Regions from separate parts of the Streptomyces sp. NPDC056452 genome, predicted to be linked through region 2. Evidence: riboswitches for the same ligand, from Rfam matches in the RefSeq annotation. Region 2 holds a riboswitch; the other holds the start of a gene.

Region 1 (7,526 bases), on a different contig from region 2:
TCTCCGGCGACCACCTGGAAGTGATCAAGCTGATCCCCCCGCTGGTCATCGGTGAGCCCGAGGTGGACCGCTTCGTGGCCGCCTTCACGGCCGTCATGGACGACGCTCACAGCGGTGGCGGGCTGATGTGGGACTTCGGCAGGACGCTGGTCAAGCAGGCCGTCGCCAACCGATGACTCTTTGCCTCGGAGGCAAGAAATTTGCCTCCGAGGAAAGTTCCTGGCCCAATGGAGCCATGAATCCTCCTGACGGAGGGGCGGCCGACGAGCTGCCCGGAGTCGCACCGCGCCTGCGCGACCTGCGCCGCGACCGGGGTCTCACCCTTGAGGCCGCCGCTCGGCGGGCCGATCTCTCCCCGGCCCACCTCTCCCGGCTCGAGACGGGCCGCAGGCAGCCCTCGCTGCCGATGCTCCTCGGGCTCGCCCGCATCTACGGTACGACGGTGTCCGAGCTCCTCGGCGAGATGCCGCCCGAGCGTGACGCGATCGTCCGCGGCGGCCCGTTCGCGGGCGGCGTGTCCGGTGGGACCCCAGGTGGTGCTCCGGGCGGTGTCCCGGGCGGTGCATCGATCGGCGCCGAGGCCGACGGCTGGGTGTACCGGCAGGCCGGTGGCTCGGGCCGGGCCATGCAGGCGTTGCGTGTCCTGGTTCCCTACGGGGCACAGGGCGATCTCGTACGCGTCCACCCGGGCGAGGAGTGGCTGTACGTCCTCGAAGGGCGGCTGCGGGTGAGCTTGGGGGAGACCGTGCACGACCTCGACCCGGGGGACAGCGCGCACTTCGACTCGCTCACCCCGCACCGGATCGCGGCACCCGACCGCGGTGGTGCCGAGCTGCTCTTCGTCCACACCCTGCTGCAGAGCCCCTCGGCGGAGCTGTGCCTGGGCAGTGGGACGCGCCTTCGCTGACCTCGCACGCCCCACCGCACCTGCCGCACACCGGCTACCTCGGCCCCAGGGCCGGAAGAGAGGACTGCCATGTCCGATTCGGAGCACTACGACCCGCTCACCCCGCGCCTGCGGGAGAACAAGGACACGCACGAGCGGAAGATGCCCCGCGGTGTGGTCATCCGGCTCGTCGCCTACCTGGTGGCCGGCCACGTCGTCGCGGCCTTCCTCTTTCTCCTGTTCACCGTGGCGGGCAAAGGCTGACCGCCTGCGCTACGCCTCCTCGACGAGGCGCTCGCGCAGCCTCTCGCGGGTCTCGGGCGCGAGCTTCAGCCCCTCGCCGAGGTAGCGGTCCGTACCGCCCCAGGTCTCCTCGATCGCGGCGAAGGCGGCGGCGAGGTAGTCGGAGTGCGCACCGAAGAGCGGGTTGAGGAGCTCCATCACCTCGTCCGACATCCCCGCCGACGACGTGTCGCTGCGCCGCACCTTGTAGCGGCGGTGCGCATCGTTGGACTTGAGGTAGTCGGCCTCGACGGCCTCCTTCTCGACGCCGACCGCCAGCAGCGAGATCGCGATCGACAGACCGGCCCGGTCCTTGCCCGCCGCGCAGTGCATCAGAGCCGGCACGCTGTCCTCGGCCAGCGCGTGCAGCACCCTGCTGTGCTCCGCGGTGCGGTCCGTGATGATCGACCGGTACGACGCGATCATGCGGGCCGTCCCCTTGCCGTCGGCGAGGATCGAGCGCAGCTGCTGGATGTTGCCGTCGCGCACCAGTCGCCAGAACTCGGCGCCGTCGGCCGGGTCCGAGAGCGGAATGCTGACATTCCGGACACCGGGAAGTTCCACGTCGAGGCCGTCGAGCTTGTGGTCGGCGGCATTGCGGAAGTCGAAGACCGTGTGCAGGCCGAGTCCGGCCAGGAATGCCGTGTCCGTCTCGGTGGCGTGCGCGAGGTGGCCGCTGCGGTAGAGGCGCCCGTAGCGCACCCTGCCGCCGTCCGTGGTCGGCAGGCCGCCCACGTCGCGGAAGTTGCGGACACCGGTCAGCTCGGCGTCTGTCGACGGAACCTCTGGCAGCTGCTGCGTCACAAGGACTCCTGGAGTGTCTGGGCGTCGGCGCCGCTCGCCGACAGGGGCACGCCCGCGACGATACGACATGGATTCATCGGGCAATCGTTTCGCCCTCCGGTGCCTTCGCGGCCGGTCGACCGGCCGCCCGCGACCATGACATGTCCGTATTGGTGTATTTAGCAGAACATGCCCCGCTTATACGGGAGATGGGATGCGACAGGTGAGCGGGATCATATCCGTGACGGTGTGTGGCGAAACTGCCGGGAGGTAATCCATACGCCACGCGGAAAGCCAAGATCCGTAATCCACGGAGTGTGACCGGAATTCGGAACCGGAATTGAACCGCTCATTCCGGTACGCAACCGGTGGCTTGTTCCCGGCGTCCTGACTCGCTTACGGTCACCGTCAATCCGGACGGAACGCCTAATCCTGCCGCCGCCCGGAATCCGCACCGACTCACGTGTGGCAGGAGCGGGGGAACCAGGTAAGCCGCCGACCGGAGTGATCCGGAACGGCTTGGGGTCAAGACGCGCTCAGCGCGGCCGGGCATCTCCAGTCCGAACCCGACAGCTCACCTCGCAGGCGCCGGAGAGGAATTCCCCATGCCCGCAAAGGGTAAGCACCGTCGTACGAAGGCCAGCCCGATCTCCCGCGGCGTCCTCGCCGCAGGGACCGGCGGCGCCGTCCTCGCCCTTCCGCTGATCGGCGCCACCGGCGCCTTCGCCGCGGAGCAGTCCGCACCCGCCGCGAAGCCCGCGGCCGCCAGCGCGGCGCACCACGCGCCGGCCGCCTCCGTGGCGAAGAAGCATGGCGCCCCCAAGACCTACTCCGTGGTCGCCGGCGACTACCTGGCGAAGATCGCAGCCGACAAGAAGGTCAAGGGCGGCTGGGAGAAGCTGTACAAGGACAACCGTGAGGTCGTCGGCGGCAACCCGAGCCTGATCTTCCCGGGCATGAAGCTGACCCTCGGCGTCAAGGCGTCCGGCTCCCACGCGGAGGCAGCCCCCTCCAAGGCCGCCCCGAAGGCCGCCCCCTCCAAGGCGGAGTCGGCCCCCAAGGCCGCCGCTCCGGCCGAGAAGGCGTCGACGGCCACCAACACCGCCGACTCCACCGGCGCTTCGGAGAGCAACAGCTCCGGCTACACCACCCCGGTGGCCAACGGCAGCGTCTCCACCCAGTACCGCGTCGCCGGTGCCAGCTGGTCCAGCGGCTACCACACCGGCTCCGACTTCCAGGCCGCCTCCGGCACCAGCGTCCGGTCCATCGGCCCGGGCACCGTGGTCTCCGCGGGCTGGAGCGGTGCGTACGGCAACGAGGTCGTCATCAAGCACGACGACGGCATGTACTCCCAGTACGCCCACCTGTCGTCGCTCGGCGTCTCGGCCGGCCAGACCGTCACCGGCGGCCAGCAGATCGGCCTCTCCGGTTCCACCGGCAACTCCACCGGCCCGCACCTCCACTTCGAGGTCCGCACCGGCCCGAGCTACGGCTCGGACGTCGACCCGATCGCCTACCTGCGCTCGCACGGCGTCTCCATCTGACGTCATCAGGCGGCTCGGTGAGCTCACGAGGGGCGGTGCGCGGCGGCGCACCGCCCCTCTGCTTATTCCGGCTTTACCAAAACCTGACCGGGTGGTCTATCTCACCACCCGTCAACCCCTTATTACGGTCGCGTAGGTCACATTCGAAGGTGCAGGATATGCGCTTGTGGCAGACGATTCGAGAAACAAAAGACGAGGCACCATCGGGTCGTACGCAGCGATTGGCGACAGCTTCACCGAGGGCGTCGGAGACCCCGGCCCCGATGGGACGCTCGTCGGCTGGGCGGACCGTTTCGCGGTCATTCTGGCGGACCAGCTCCCTCTCCCCGATGCAGCGGCCGACCCCGCGGACGGCCCGCACGGGAACTTCCGGTACGCCAATCTCGCCGTACGCGGACGCCTCCTCGACCAGATAGTCGAGGAGCAGGTCCCCCGCGCCAAGGAGCTCGCACCGGATCTGGTGAGTTTCTGCGCGGGCGGCAACGACATCATCCGGCCCGGCACCGACCCGGACGACGTGGCCGAACGCTTCGAGCGCGCGGTCGCCGACCTGACCCGCTCGGTCGGCACCGTCATGATCACCACCGGCTTCGACACCCGCGGCGTTCCGGTGCTCAGGCACCTGCGGGGCAAGATCGCCACCTACACCGCCCATGTACGGTCCATCGCCGACCGCTACGACTGCCCCGTCCTGGACCTGTGGTCGCTCCGGTCCGTGCAGGACAGGCGTGCCTGGGACAACGACCGGCTGCACCTCTCGGCGGAGGGACACACCCGGGTCGCGCTGCGCGCCGCCCAGGTCCTCGGCCTCGACGTGCCGGCCGACCCCGACCAGGTGTGGCCCCCGCAGGTACAGCGCGGAGCACTCGAAGTGCGCCGCGACGACATGGCCTGGGCCCGCGAGTACCTCGTCCCGTGGATCGGCCGGCGCCTGCGCGGTGAGTCCTCCGGTGACCACGTCGAGGCCAAACGCCCCGATCTGCTCCCGCTCTGAGCACCTCCGAGCGCACTGATCACACGCGTGTCCGACGCCGGTGATCAGTGCGCTCAGCGCGCTCGGTTCGCTCAGCGGGTGATGACGGGGAGGGAACGCCTCGGTACCGCTCCACTGAGCGCGTCCGCGGTAGGCACCCGCACGGGGCCGGCGGGTATCCGCTCCAGCACGCCGCCCGCGAAGACGTCGTACAACGGCAGCGTCTCCAGGTGCACATAGCCGATGTGGCAGTCGCACACATCGAGCGGACAGCCACGCGGACCCAACGAGCGCCGGAAGCTGCCGTCGTAGAGGTTGCCGAGCTCGGCGCGGACGAAATGGCAGCGGCGCACCGTGCCGTCGCCGTCCACCGAGACGACCGACTCACCTGTCCGGCAGGGCAGCCCGGCCGAGCGGTGCGGATACCGGCTGTACGGGAACAGGGGGTCCAGGGCCGTCCAGCGGTCCGCCTCCTCGTCCGTGTACGTGTGTCCCTCGGCGGCGTTGACCCAGAGGTACACCTCAGGGGGCAGCGCCTCACGCAGCCGTCGGGCCTCGTCGAGGTGGGCGTCCAGCCCCACGACCCCGACGCTGTGGCGGACCCCGAGGGCGGTCAGCTCCCGGCACCTGCCGAGGAACCGCTCGTACGGAGTCTGGCCCGGGTGGTACGTGCACCACAGGGCGACCTTGTCCCGCGCGGCGTCGGCCAGCCAGCCGGTGCGGCCGCCGAGATTGGTCTGGATGGCGACGCGGCCGATGTGCGGGAGCCGGGACAGCTCGACGAGAGCGTGCCGGTACCAGGAACGGACCAGCCCCTCGCCCCACGGCGTGAAGAGCACCGACAGCCGCTCGCCGGTCTGCGCGGCGGCCCACGCCGTGAACCGCTCCAGAGCCGCACGGTCGGCGCGCAGTTGCTCCCCGCTGTCCCGTCGCTTGGCGAACGGGCAGTAGGGGCAGTCGTAGTCGCACGACGCCAGCGGGCCCCGGTACAGGATCGTCAGGTCCGCAGGCGTCGGCGTCACGGGGCTCATTTCACTTCGTACGCGGCCATCGCGGCCCGTACGGCGGGGGAGAACAGCTCCGGGCCCAGTGCGTCGGAGTGGGCGAGGCCCTCGGGGGAGAGCCGCAGCAGGCCCGGGCCCGCGGACCCGTCCAGCCAGCCGCGCTCCTCGAAGGCCCCGAGTTCGCCCGGGAAGTCCCCGAAGGGGTCGGTGCCGAAACGCTCGCGGTATCCGTCGTGGCGCATGCCCTCGGCCTGGAGCAACGACTGCAGGAGGTGGCGCCTGCGCGCCTCGTCGCCGTCGACGTACCGTCCGACCTCGGCGCGCGAGAAGTCCTCGGTGGCCGTGAAGCCGTCGATGATGCCCCGGATCTCGCGCATCTCCACCGCGTAGTCGAAGGAGTAGTGCAGCGAGGAGGTGTACGAGCGGGCGCCGCAGCCGAGCCCGATCATGCCGTCGGTCTGGCAGGCGTAGTCGTCCGGGCCCGCCCGGTGCGCGCCCGTGCGGCGGAACATCCTCATCGACACCTGCTCGTAGCCGTGGGCCAGGAGGTGGTCGCGGCCCGTGCGGTAGAGGCGCAGCCGCTGCTCGTCCCAGGCGGGGTCCTGCCCGTCCGCGGCCCCGGCCGCCGCTCCCTGCCGTCCGAGGCCGGTGAGGGCGCGCACGTACAGCGGGTAGAGGTAGAGCTCCTCGGGACGCCAGGCCAGGGCGGCGTCCAGTGAGGTGCGCCAGCTCTCCTCGGTCTGTCCGTCGATGCCGTAGATGAGATCGATGTTGAGGACCGGGACGCCGGCGTCGCGGATCCGGCCGAGGGCGGCCTCCACCTCGGACCGGTGCTGCGGGCGGACCGCGGCGCGGGCCTCCGCGTCGACGAAGCTCTGCACACCGATGCTGATCCGGGTGGTCCCGCGGTCGGCGAGGACGCCCAGCCGGTCCGCCGTCGCCGTCGCCGGTGAGGTCTCGACCGCCAGCGGTACGGACCGCAGGTCGGCACCCATCCGCCTCTCGGCGATGTCGCAGAGCCGCTCCAGCTCGCCCGCCGTGAGGAAGGTGGGAGTGCCACCGCCGAACGCGGCGGCGGCGAAACGCACCCGCTCCTGATCCCCCAGGGCGTCCCGGACCGCGGTGGCCTGCCGGTCCAGTGCGTCGAGGTAGCGCGTCGTCAGCTCATCGGGGGCGCCGATCCGGGTGAACAGGTTGCAGAAGCCGCAGCGGATCTCGCAGAACGGTATGTGGACATAGAGGGAGAGCGCGTCCTTCGGCTCCGCCGCCCACAGCTCGCTCAGCAGGGGCCGCCCGGCCGGGTGACCGGCGAGCGGGCGGTAGGCCGTCTTGTGCGGATAGGCGTAGACGTAGCTCCGGTAGGGCCCGGTGCTGGTGGTGACGGTCATCGAGATGCCCCCGGATCGAGGAAGAAGTGGGCGTACGGCACGGTCCAGACCGCTTCGTGACCGAGCCGGTGACCGGTGTACCCGTCGTCACCGTAGGCCGTGCCGTGGTCGGAGCAGACGATCGCGAAGCACCGGCGGCGGCTGCTCGCGGCGGCGAAGAGACGCCCGATGTGCCGGTCCACGTACTCCAGGGCCGCGGCATGGGTCGCCCGGGAGTCACCGGCATCGGCGGTGGCCCCGGGGAGGTGGAACCAGTTCGGCTGGTGCAGGGCCGACACATTGACGAAGAGGAACAGCCTCTGATCCTCGGGGAGTTCGGCGACGACCTGTTCGGCGCGTGCCACCTGGGCCTCGAAGGAGGTGGGTGAGGCGACACCGAACTCCGGCTCCCAGTGGCTCTCCCGGAACATCCCGGGCAGCACAGCGCCGAGGGGCGGACGGCCGTTGAAGAAGCCGACTCCGCCGATGCACACCGTGCGGTAGCCCACGGCGGCGAGACCGGAGAGCAGGTCGGGGGTGTCATGGACGAACGTGCCGTCCGCCGTGGACTCGCTGCCGGCGAAGCGCGCCGCGAACAACCGGGGGTGCGGGCCCGGCGAGGCGGGCGTCGGCAGGAAACCGGCGAAGATCGCCTGGTGGGAGGCGTAGGTGAAGCTGCCCGGTGCG
Region 2 (7,526 bases):
CGTGGGCGGCGTGGTCGAGGTCGCCGAGCTTCGCCCCGCCGTCGACCTGCGCGGTCTGGGTGGCCGGGTCGACGCGCACGCCGCGCATCGGCGACAGGTCGATCGTGACGGCGTCGTCGACGAGGCAGAGACCGGGGCCGCTGTGTCCGCCGCCCATCACCGCCACTTCGAGTCCGTGCGTGCGCACGAAGTCGACGGCTGCCATGACGTCGGCGGTGTCATGGCACCGGACCACGGCCGCAGGTCTCCGGTCGATCATGGCGTTGTAGATCGTGCGGGCCTGTGTGTACTCCGGGTCGTCCGGGCCGATGACGGGGCCGCGCAGTTCGGTCCGCATCGTTTCGAGTGTGGTGCCGTCCATGACCGTCTCCTTGCCGAAGCGTGTGCCGTACCCGCCCGGTCCGCCTGTGCCGGGCCTTCGGTGCGGGTGTGCGCCGGCGCTCCGGCAACCTCGGTCGCTGACGGAAGCGGACACCGCAGGACTGATAGGTCCAGCGTCCCGCCGCTGACGGAGCCGCGCACTCCGGCCCGCCCGTGCCCACGGGGGCATACGCACCCTCCCGCCGATGGGCCGCGTGTTCCGTGGGGGCCGCGGGCACCGGCAGTCCGGGCGGTGCCGGAGCCGGTGGCGGGGGGTCGCGGCGGTAAATGGTCAGGAGCTCGTCCCGGATGGCGTAGTGTTGCACTCACAACGACGCGGGGTGGAGCAGCTCGGTAGCTCGCTGGGCTCATAACCCAGAGGTCGCAGGTTCAAATCCTGTCCCCGCTACTGAAAGACAGAGGCCCGGATCCTTTCGAGGATCCGGGCCTCTGTCGTATGCCCGCGTCCGCCACGGCTGCCGTGCTTGACCTTGACGCAACGTAAAGATCTAGCGTTCTCGGCATGGAGTGGTCCATCCAGGAAATCGCCAGAAGAGCCGGCACCACGAGCCGCACGCTCCGGCACTACGGAGATCTCGGTCTCCTCGCGCCGAGCCGGATCGGGTCCAACGGCTACCGCTACTACGACCAGGACGCCCTCGTCCGGCTGCAGCGCATTCTGCTGCTGCGGGAGCTGGGTCTCTCGCTGCCCGCCATCAAGGACGTACTCGAGGGGCAGCGGGACACGTCGGTGGCGCTCCGGGCCCATCTGCGACTGCTGGAGCAGGAGCGGGAGCGCATCGGGCGGCAGATCGCCTCGGTGCGGACCACTCTCCACAAGACCGAGGAGGGAAGAGAGCTCATGGCCGAGGAAGTGTTCGACGGCTTCGATCACACGGTGTACGAGCAGGAGGTCACCGAGCGCTGGGGCCGGGACGCGTACGAGAAGGGCGACCGGTGGTGGCGTTCGCTGAGCCGGGCGGAGCGTGACAGTTTCCAGGCCGCGCACGAGGCCATCGCCCGTGACTACGGGCAGGCCAGGGCCGCGGGCATGGACCCGGGCAGCGAGCCGGTGCAGGACATCGCGCGGCGGCACTGCGAGTGGCTGTCGGTGACCGCGACGCCCACCCGGTCGCACGTGATCGGCCTCGGCGAGATGTACGTCGCCGATCCCCGCTTCGGGAAGAACTACGATCGGTACGGGGACGGCACCGCCGTCTTCGTACGGGATGCACTGACGATCTACGCGCAGCGCAGGCTCTCCGACTGACCATCGGGGCGCGGCGCTCGGGCGCTCCTCCCTTTGGCCGACGACGAGTCGCCGCACGGCGCGGCTCCGGCCAGCCTGGGTGGAGCGCGGTACCGTCCGCAGCCGTGGACGGACCGGGCAGGAGTGCACAGGTGGGGAAGCGGGAGAGGCGGCGGCGCGGAGCTGCTGGAGGTGCCCGTACCCGGCGGTTCGTACGTCTGCTGCCCGCCCTGATGATCGCGGCCGGGCTGGTCTTCGACCTCTCTACCCCGCCCGAGGTCAGTGCCGTCCCCCTGTTCGCGGCGGCTCCGCTGATCGCCGCACCGTTCTTCTCGCTGGCGAGCACGATCCGTACGGCTGCGGCCGCCATCCTGACGGTCCTGGCCATCCGGTTGTACGACGACACGATCTCGGACGTCGCCCCGGTCACCGAGCTGATCACCCTGTTCACCGTTTCCGTGCTCGCCCTCGTCATCAACGGTGTCGTCCGGCGGAGCAACGACCAGCTGGCCTCTGCCCGGGTCATCGCGGAGACCGCGATGCGCGCGGTGCTCCCGACGCCGGACGACCGGATCGGCGGGCTGCTGGTCGCGGCGCGTTACGAGGCGGCGCAGGCGGACGAGTTCGTCGGCGGTGACCTGTTCGCCGTCGCGGACACCCCGCACGGGGTGCGGCTGGTCGTCGGGGACGTACGGGGCAAGGGGCTGGCCGCCGTGGAGGCGGTGGCCGTGGTGATCGGGGCGTTCCGGGAGGCCGCCGAGCAGGAGCTGTCGCTGGAGGGTGTGGCGCAGCGGCTGGAGCGGGCGCTGGCGCGGGAGGGGACGCGGCGCGGCGGGCTCGACTCCATGGAGGGGTTCGTCACTGCCGTGCTCGCCGAGATCCCGGCGGGGTCGGGCAGGTTGCGGATCGTCAACCGCGGCCACCCCGAGCCGATCCTGCTGCACGCGGACGGGGCGCTCGATGTGCTGGCGCCGACCGTGCCCGCGCTGCCGATCGGGATGGGCCTGGGGGCGTGGCCGGACCGGTCGGACGAGTGGGAGCTGCCTGCCGGGGCGACGCTCCTGGTGTTCACGGACGGCCTCTCCGAGGCGCGGGACGCGGACGGGGTCTTCTACGACCCGGCGGCCCGGCTGCGCGGCCGTATCTTCCCGGGGCCCGACGAACTGCTCTCGGCGCTCACCGACGACGTACGGCTGCACACGAAGGGCCGTGCCGTGGACGACATGGCGCTCCTCGCGATCGGCCGGCCCGCCCGGGGGCAGCCGGAGCGGCGGACGACTGTGAAGATCGTGGGGCGGGGCGATGGATGAGTGGTTACCACGGTGCGTAGTCGAAGGGCACCGCTCCGCATAACATTTGACGCAACGTCAGAAACTGGTGCCCTTACCGGGAATACTCAACTCGCCCGTTTCGGACCGTTAATCCCCTGAAAGTCCATGCCGAAGCCGTGAATGATCAACGGGAACAGCTTGGAATCGGACCCGGGTGTCTATTAACGTTCGATAACGCAGCGCGGTTGTCCCAGTCGTCGCAAGAGGCGGCACCGTGCGCGAGCGCCGAATTCCGCAAGGAAACCGGGGAACCACCTACATGGGGTGAATCGGACACCTGTGTCTCGTAAGAGACGGAGATGCCCGTAGGAGACCTTCCTGCTCCGAACCCGTCAGCTAACCCGGTAGGCGAGAAGGAAGGAAAGGAGTGCGCCCACGTGGCGTCCAATCAGCCTGCCCCCGAGGCCCCGTCAGCCTTCAGGTCCGACAGCTTCGGTGACGAGGGCAGGACGTGGGAGGAATGGAACCCCACCGAGGAGTCCATCCGTCCCGTACGCGGCAGGCACCGTGTAGCCAAGCAGCGCGGCCTCGCCCGTAGCTCCACCGTCCTCGGTGTCGGCGTCATCGCGGCCGTCGGCGCGGGTGGCATGGCCACTGCGCAGAGCAAGCCGCCGGTCTCTATTTCTCTTCCCGATTCCATCGCGGACAATCTCCCCGACGCCAAGTCCCTGCCCGGCGTGAGCGCGTTCATGTCGGACGACTCGGCGGACAACGGCACGGTCGCCGCGTCCTCCCCGCTCACCACCGCCGGCATCACGGCCGCCGAGGCCGAGCAGGGCACGAGCAACGCCGGTGAGGCGCTGCGCGCCCGCATCCTCCAGCAGGCCGAGCAGCAGCAGGCCGGAGCCGAGGCCGAGGCCAAGGCAGCGGAGGAGAAGGCGGCGGCCGAGGCGGCCGCAGCCGCAGCCGCGGAGCAGCAGAGCGAGGCCGAGGCGAAGGCCGCCGCGGAGAAGAAGGCGGCGGAAGCCGCGGCGAAGAAGAAGGCCGAGGCCGAGCGCCTCGCCAAGCTCGCCGCCAGCTACGCCCTCCCGACGTCCTCGTACACGATCACCTCGACCTTCGGCCAGGCCGGTTCGATGTGGTCCTCCGGCTACCACACCGGTCTCGACTTCGCGGCGCCGACCGGCACCCCGATCAAGGCCGTGCACGGCGGCACGGTGAAGTCGGCGGGCTGGTCGGGTTCGTACGGCTACCACACCGTCATCGAGCTCGACGACGGTACGGAGATCTCGTACAGCCACCAGTCCTCGATGGACGTCACCGCCGGCCAGCGGGTCACCACCGGTGAGACCATCGGCCGCGTCGGTGCCACCGGCAATGTGACCGGCCCTCACCTCCACCTGGAGGTCCACACCGCGGACGGCTCGGGCATCGACCCGATGAGCTGGCTGCGCAGCAAGGGTCTCTCCATCTGAGGTCTCCCGGTCCGAGGGCTCCGCGGCACTGCCGCCGAGCCCTCGCCGGTGCTCCGCGGTGCTGCCGTCGAGCCTTCGCCGTTCCTGAGCCGAGCGTTCGCGCCGGCGGACGGCCCATCCGAACCCCGGCGGACGCCCCCTGAACTCCGGCGGCCCTGGCGCACCCCCCCGACGTCAGGGCTGCCGGTCTGCCCGTGGACCGCCTCCATCGGAATAGTCGCCTGAGCGGACTGGTTTGTTCCAGGTATGACTTCACTCCGCACACTCGGTTCCTCGAGCCTCCAGGTCTTCCCGCTCGCTCTCGGCGGCAACGTCTTCGGCTGGACGGCCGATGAGGACGGGTCCTTCGCCGTCCTGGACGCGTACGCCGCGGCCGGCGGCAACTTCATCGACACGGCCGACTCGTACTCCGCCTGGGCCCCGGGCAACGAGGGCGGCGAGTCAGAGACGCTCGTCGGCAAGTGGCTGGCGTCGCGCTCCAACCGCTCCGACATCGTCGTCGCCACCAAGGTCGGCGCCCACCCCGAGTTCAAGGGGCTCGCCGGCGCGACCATCAAGGGCGCCGCCGAGGCCTCGCTGCGCCGGCTCGGCACCGATCACATCGACCTCTACTACACGCACTTCGACGACGAGACCGTCCCCGTGGAGGAGATCGTCACCGCGCTCGACCAGTTGGTGAAGGACGGCAAGGTGCGCGAGATCGCCGCCTCCAACATCAGCCCCGAGCGCCTCCGGGCCTCCCTGGAATTCTCCGAGCGCGAGGGCCTCGCCCGCTATGTCGCGCTGCAGCCGCACTACAACCTCGTCTCGCGCGACACCTACGAGGGCGAGCTCCAGGACACGGCGGCCGATGCGGGCCTCGCCGCCGTCCCGTACTTCGCGCTGGCCTCGGGCTTCCTCACCGGAAAGTACCGGCCCGGCACGACGGTCGACAGCGCACGGGCCGACGGCGCGGCCAGGCACCTGGAGTCGGAACGCGGCCGCAAGGTGCTCGCCGCACTCGACAGGGTGGCCCAGGAGCACGACGCGGAGATCGCCACGGTCGCGCTCGCCTGGCTGGCCGCCCGGCCGACCGTCGCCGCGCCGATCGCGTCCGCCCGCACGGTCGGGCAGCTGCCCGCACTGGTGGCGGTGGCTGACCTGCGGCTGACCGACAAGGACCTGGCGGACCTCACCGAAGCGTCCGCCTGACACCTCCCCCGGCTAGGCGGGTGGGCGGCTGTCCTGCTGGTGACCGTCGTGCAGATACGGGTTGTACCCGCCGTAGTGCCGGTGCGGCGCGGGGAGCTGCTGCTGCGGATACGGGGCGGGCTGCTGCGGGTACGGGGCCGGCTGCGGGAACCTGCGGGGGGACGGGACCGCGGCCGGGCCCATGGGGGCCGTGCCGCGCGTGGCGCGGAACCGGCCCGTCGCATGGGCCGCGTACGTCAGGGCGGGCCCGGCGACCTCCCGGCGCTGCCACAGGTGGTGCAGCAGCTCCTGCTCGCGCTCGGCGAAGTCCGGACCGGGGGTGTCGCGGCGGGCTCTCCTGCGCAGCACCGCCAAGGAGGTCGCGAACGCCTCGTACTCCGCGACCGCCTGTGCCGCGGCCTTGCCCCGGGCCCGGTCGGAGGTTCCGTGCCAGTGCCGTGCCATGTCGCGTGCCATGCCCCTGGCCCGCATCGAGGCGAGGGACAGCGGTTCGGCGGGAGTCAGCCAGCCGGCCGCCGCGTAGACGGGCAGCTCGGTGGCCAGGGTGCGCAGTTCGCGCTGGCGCGTCCAGATGGCCAGCCAGGTCACCAGGCCGAAGGCCGGCATCATGAACACCCCGTACACCGCGTAGAAGCCGTACGGACCGAAGGCCGACGAGCCGTTCCACAGGGCGTGCATGCCCATGGCCAGGAGCAGGCCGAGGACCGGCAGCAGGATCCTGCGCACCCGGTGGTGCCGCCCGGCCACGGCCGCGACCCCGAATCCGATGCCGGTGAGCACCGTGAACAGGGGGTGCGCGAACGGCGACATCACCACCCGTACGAAGAAGGTCCCCGCCGTCACCGACGCGAGGCCCGTCGTGCCCAGCTCCTGGTCCTCGCCGAAGGCGTTGCCCAGGTAGAGGATGTTCTCGGTGAAGGCGAAGCCGGTCGCGGTGAATCCGCCGACCACGATCCCGTCCACGACACCGCTGAACTCCCGTCTGCGGAACAGGAATATCAACAGGACGGCGGCGGCCTTGGCGCTCTCCTCGACGACCGGGGCTATCACCGTGGCCCCCAGGGTGTCGGCGCTCGCAGGGTCGGCGGTGGCCGTGGCGATCCACCGGGTCGCGAACGTGTTCGCGATGATCGCCACCAGTGCGGCGGCGCACGCTCCCCAGGCGAAGGCGAACAGCAGATTGCGCCAGGGGCCCGGCTCGACCCGGTCCAGCCAGCGGAACGCGGCCATCAGCAGCGGCACGGGCAGGACGGCCAGCCCCAGCCCGACCAGGAAACCCTCGGTGCCGGTCTGTTCGCGGACCATGGACAGGATCAGCAGGCCGCACAGAGCGAGGACGACGATCACCGCACCGGCGCGGAACGCCTTGCTGCGCCACACCATGCCGACGCGGCGCGGCCGGTAACGCCACTGGCCGCGCTCCGGGACGGCGCCCAGGAACTCGTCGAGCCGCTGCTCCTCGAGAACCGGGACGGCCGGCTGCTGGTGCTGCTCGTACCCCTCGGACACCCGATGACCCTAACGAGAGGGACTGACACCTGGCCATGGTGCGCAGCGCCGGGCACCGTTCAGTGGCTGATCAGCGACCCCCGGCAGCGACTGGCGCCGACCGGGGGGCGGCCGGGGGCGGCCGGGAGCACGTCCTGCGCGCGCCGGCTCACCGACGGGTGAACAGAACGTCCTGCACGACGTGCCCCTTGTCCAGGCCCTGCCCCTCGAAGCGGGTCAGCGGCCGGAACGCGGGCCGCGGCGCGTAGCCGCCGTCCGCCTGCGTGTTCTCGAACAGGGGGTGCGCCGTCAGCACCTCGAGCATCTGCTCCGCGTACGGCTCCCAGTCCGTCGCGCAGTGGATCACCGCGCCCGGCTTCGTCCGCTGCGCCACCAGGTCGAGGAACTCGGGCTGGATCAGCCGGCGCTTGTGGTGCCGCTTCTTGGGCCAGGGGTCGGGGAAGTACACCCGGAGCCCGTCCAGCGCCTGCG

What was found. Region 2 has a riboswitch for cyclic di-AMP ahead of ACFQ6X_RS20125 (M23 family metallopeptidase). Riboswitches for the same ligand answer to the same signal wherever they lie in the genome.
Region 1: another riboswitch for cyclic di-AMP. It lies ahead of ACFQ6X_RS28625 (peptidoglycan DD-metalloendopeptidase family protein); the one in region 2 lies ahead of ACFQ6X_RS20125 (M23 family metallopeptidase).

Annotation. Positions count from the first base shown of each region.
Region 1 is NZ_JBHTRI010000034.1:82,922-90,447, reverse strand. It holds gene ACFQ6X_RS28645 (aspartate aminotransferase family protein) at 1-176, shown strand, start outside; gene ACFQ6X_RS28640 (helix-turn-helix domain-containing protein) at 236-907, shown strand; gene ACFQ6X_RS28635 (DUF6126 family protein) at 977-1,150, shown strand; gene ACFQ6X_RS28630 (tyrosine-protein phosphatase) at 1,160-1,972, opposite strand; cyclic di-AMP (ydaO/yuaA leader) riboswitch at 2,394-2,552, shown strand; gene ACFQ6X_RS28625 (peptidoglycan DD-metalloendopeptidase family protein) at 2,557-3,495, shown strand; gene ACFQ6X_RS28620 (SGNH/GDSL hydrolase family protein) at 3,662-4,489, shown strand; gene ACFQ6X_RS28615 (STM4011 family radical SAM protein) at 4,561-5,490, opposite strand; gene ACFQ6X_RS28610 (STM4012 family radical SAM protein) at 5,496-6,860, opposite strand; gene ACFQ6X_RS28605 (STM4013/SEN3800 family hydrolase) at 6,857-7,526, opposite strand, start outside.
Region 2 is NZ_JBHTRI010000019.1:129,919-137,444, forward strand. It holds gene ACFQ6X_RS20105 (FAD-binding oxidoreductase) at 1-361, opposite strand, end outside; tRNA gene ACFQ6X_RS20110 (tRNA-Met) at 696-769, shown strand; gene ACFQ6X_RS20115 (MerR family transcriptional regulator) at 884-1,630, shown strand; gene ACFQ6X_RS20120 (PP2C family protein-serine/threonine phosphatase) at 1,762-2,919, shown strand; cyclic di-AMP (ydaO/yuaA leader) riboswitch at 3,154-3,306, shown strand; gene ACFQ6X_RS20125 (M23 family metallopeptidase) at 3,318-4,355, shown strand; gene ACFQ6X_RS20130 (aldo/keto reductase) at 4,602-5,546, shown strand; gene ACFQ6X_RS20135 (PrsW family intramembrane metalloprotease) at 5,559-7,055, opposite strand; gene trmB (tRNA (guanosine(46)-N7)-methyltransferase TrmB) at 7,204-7,526, opposite strand, start outside.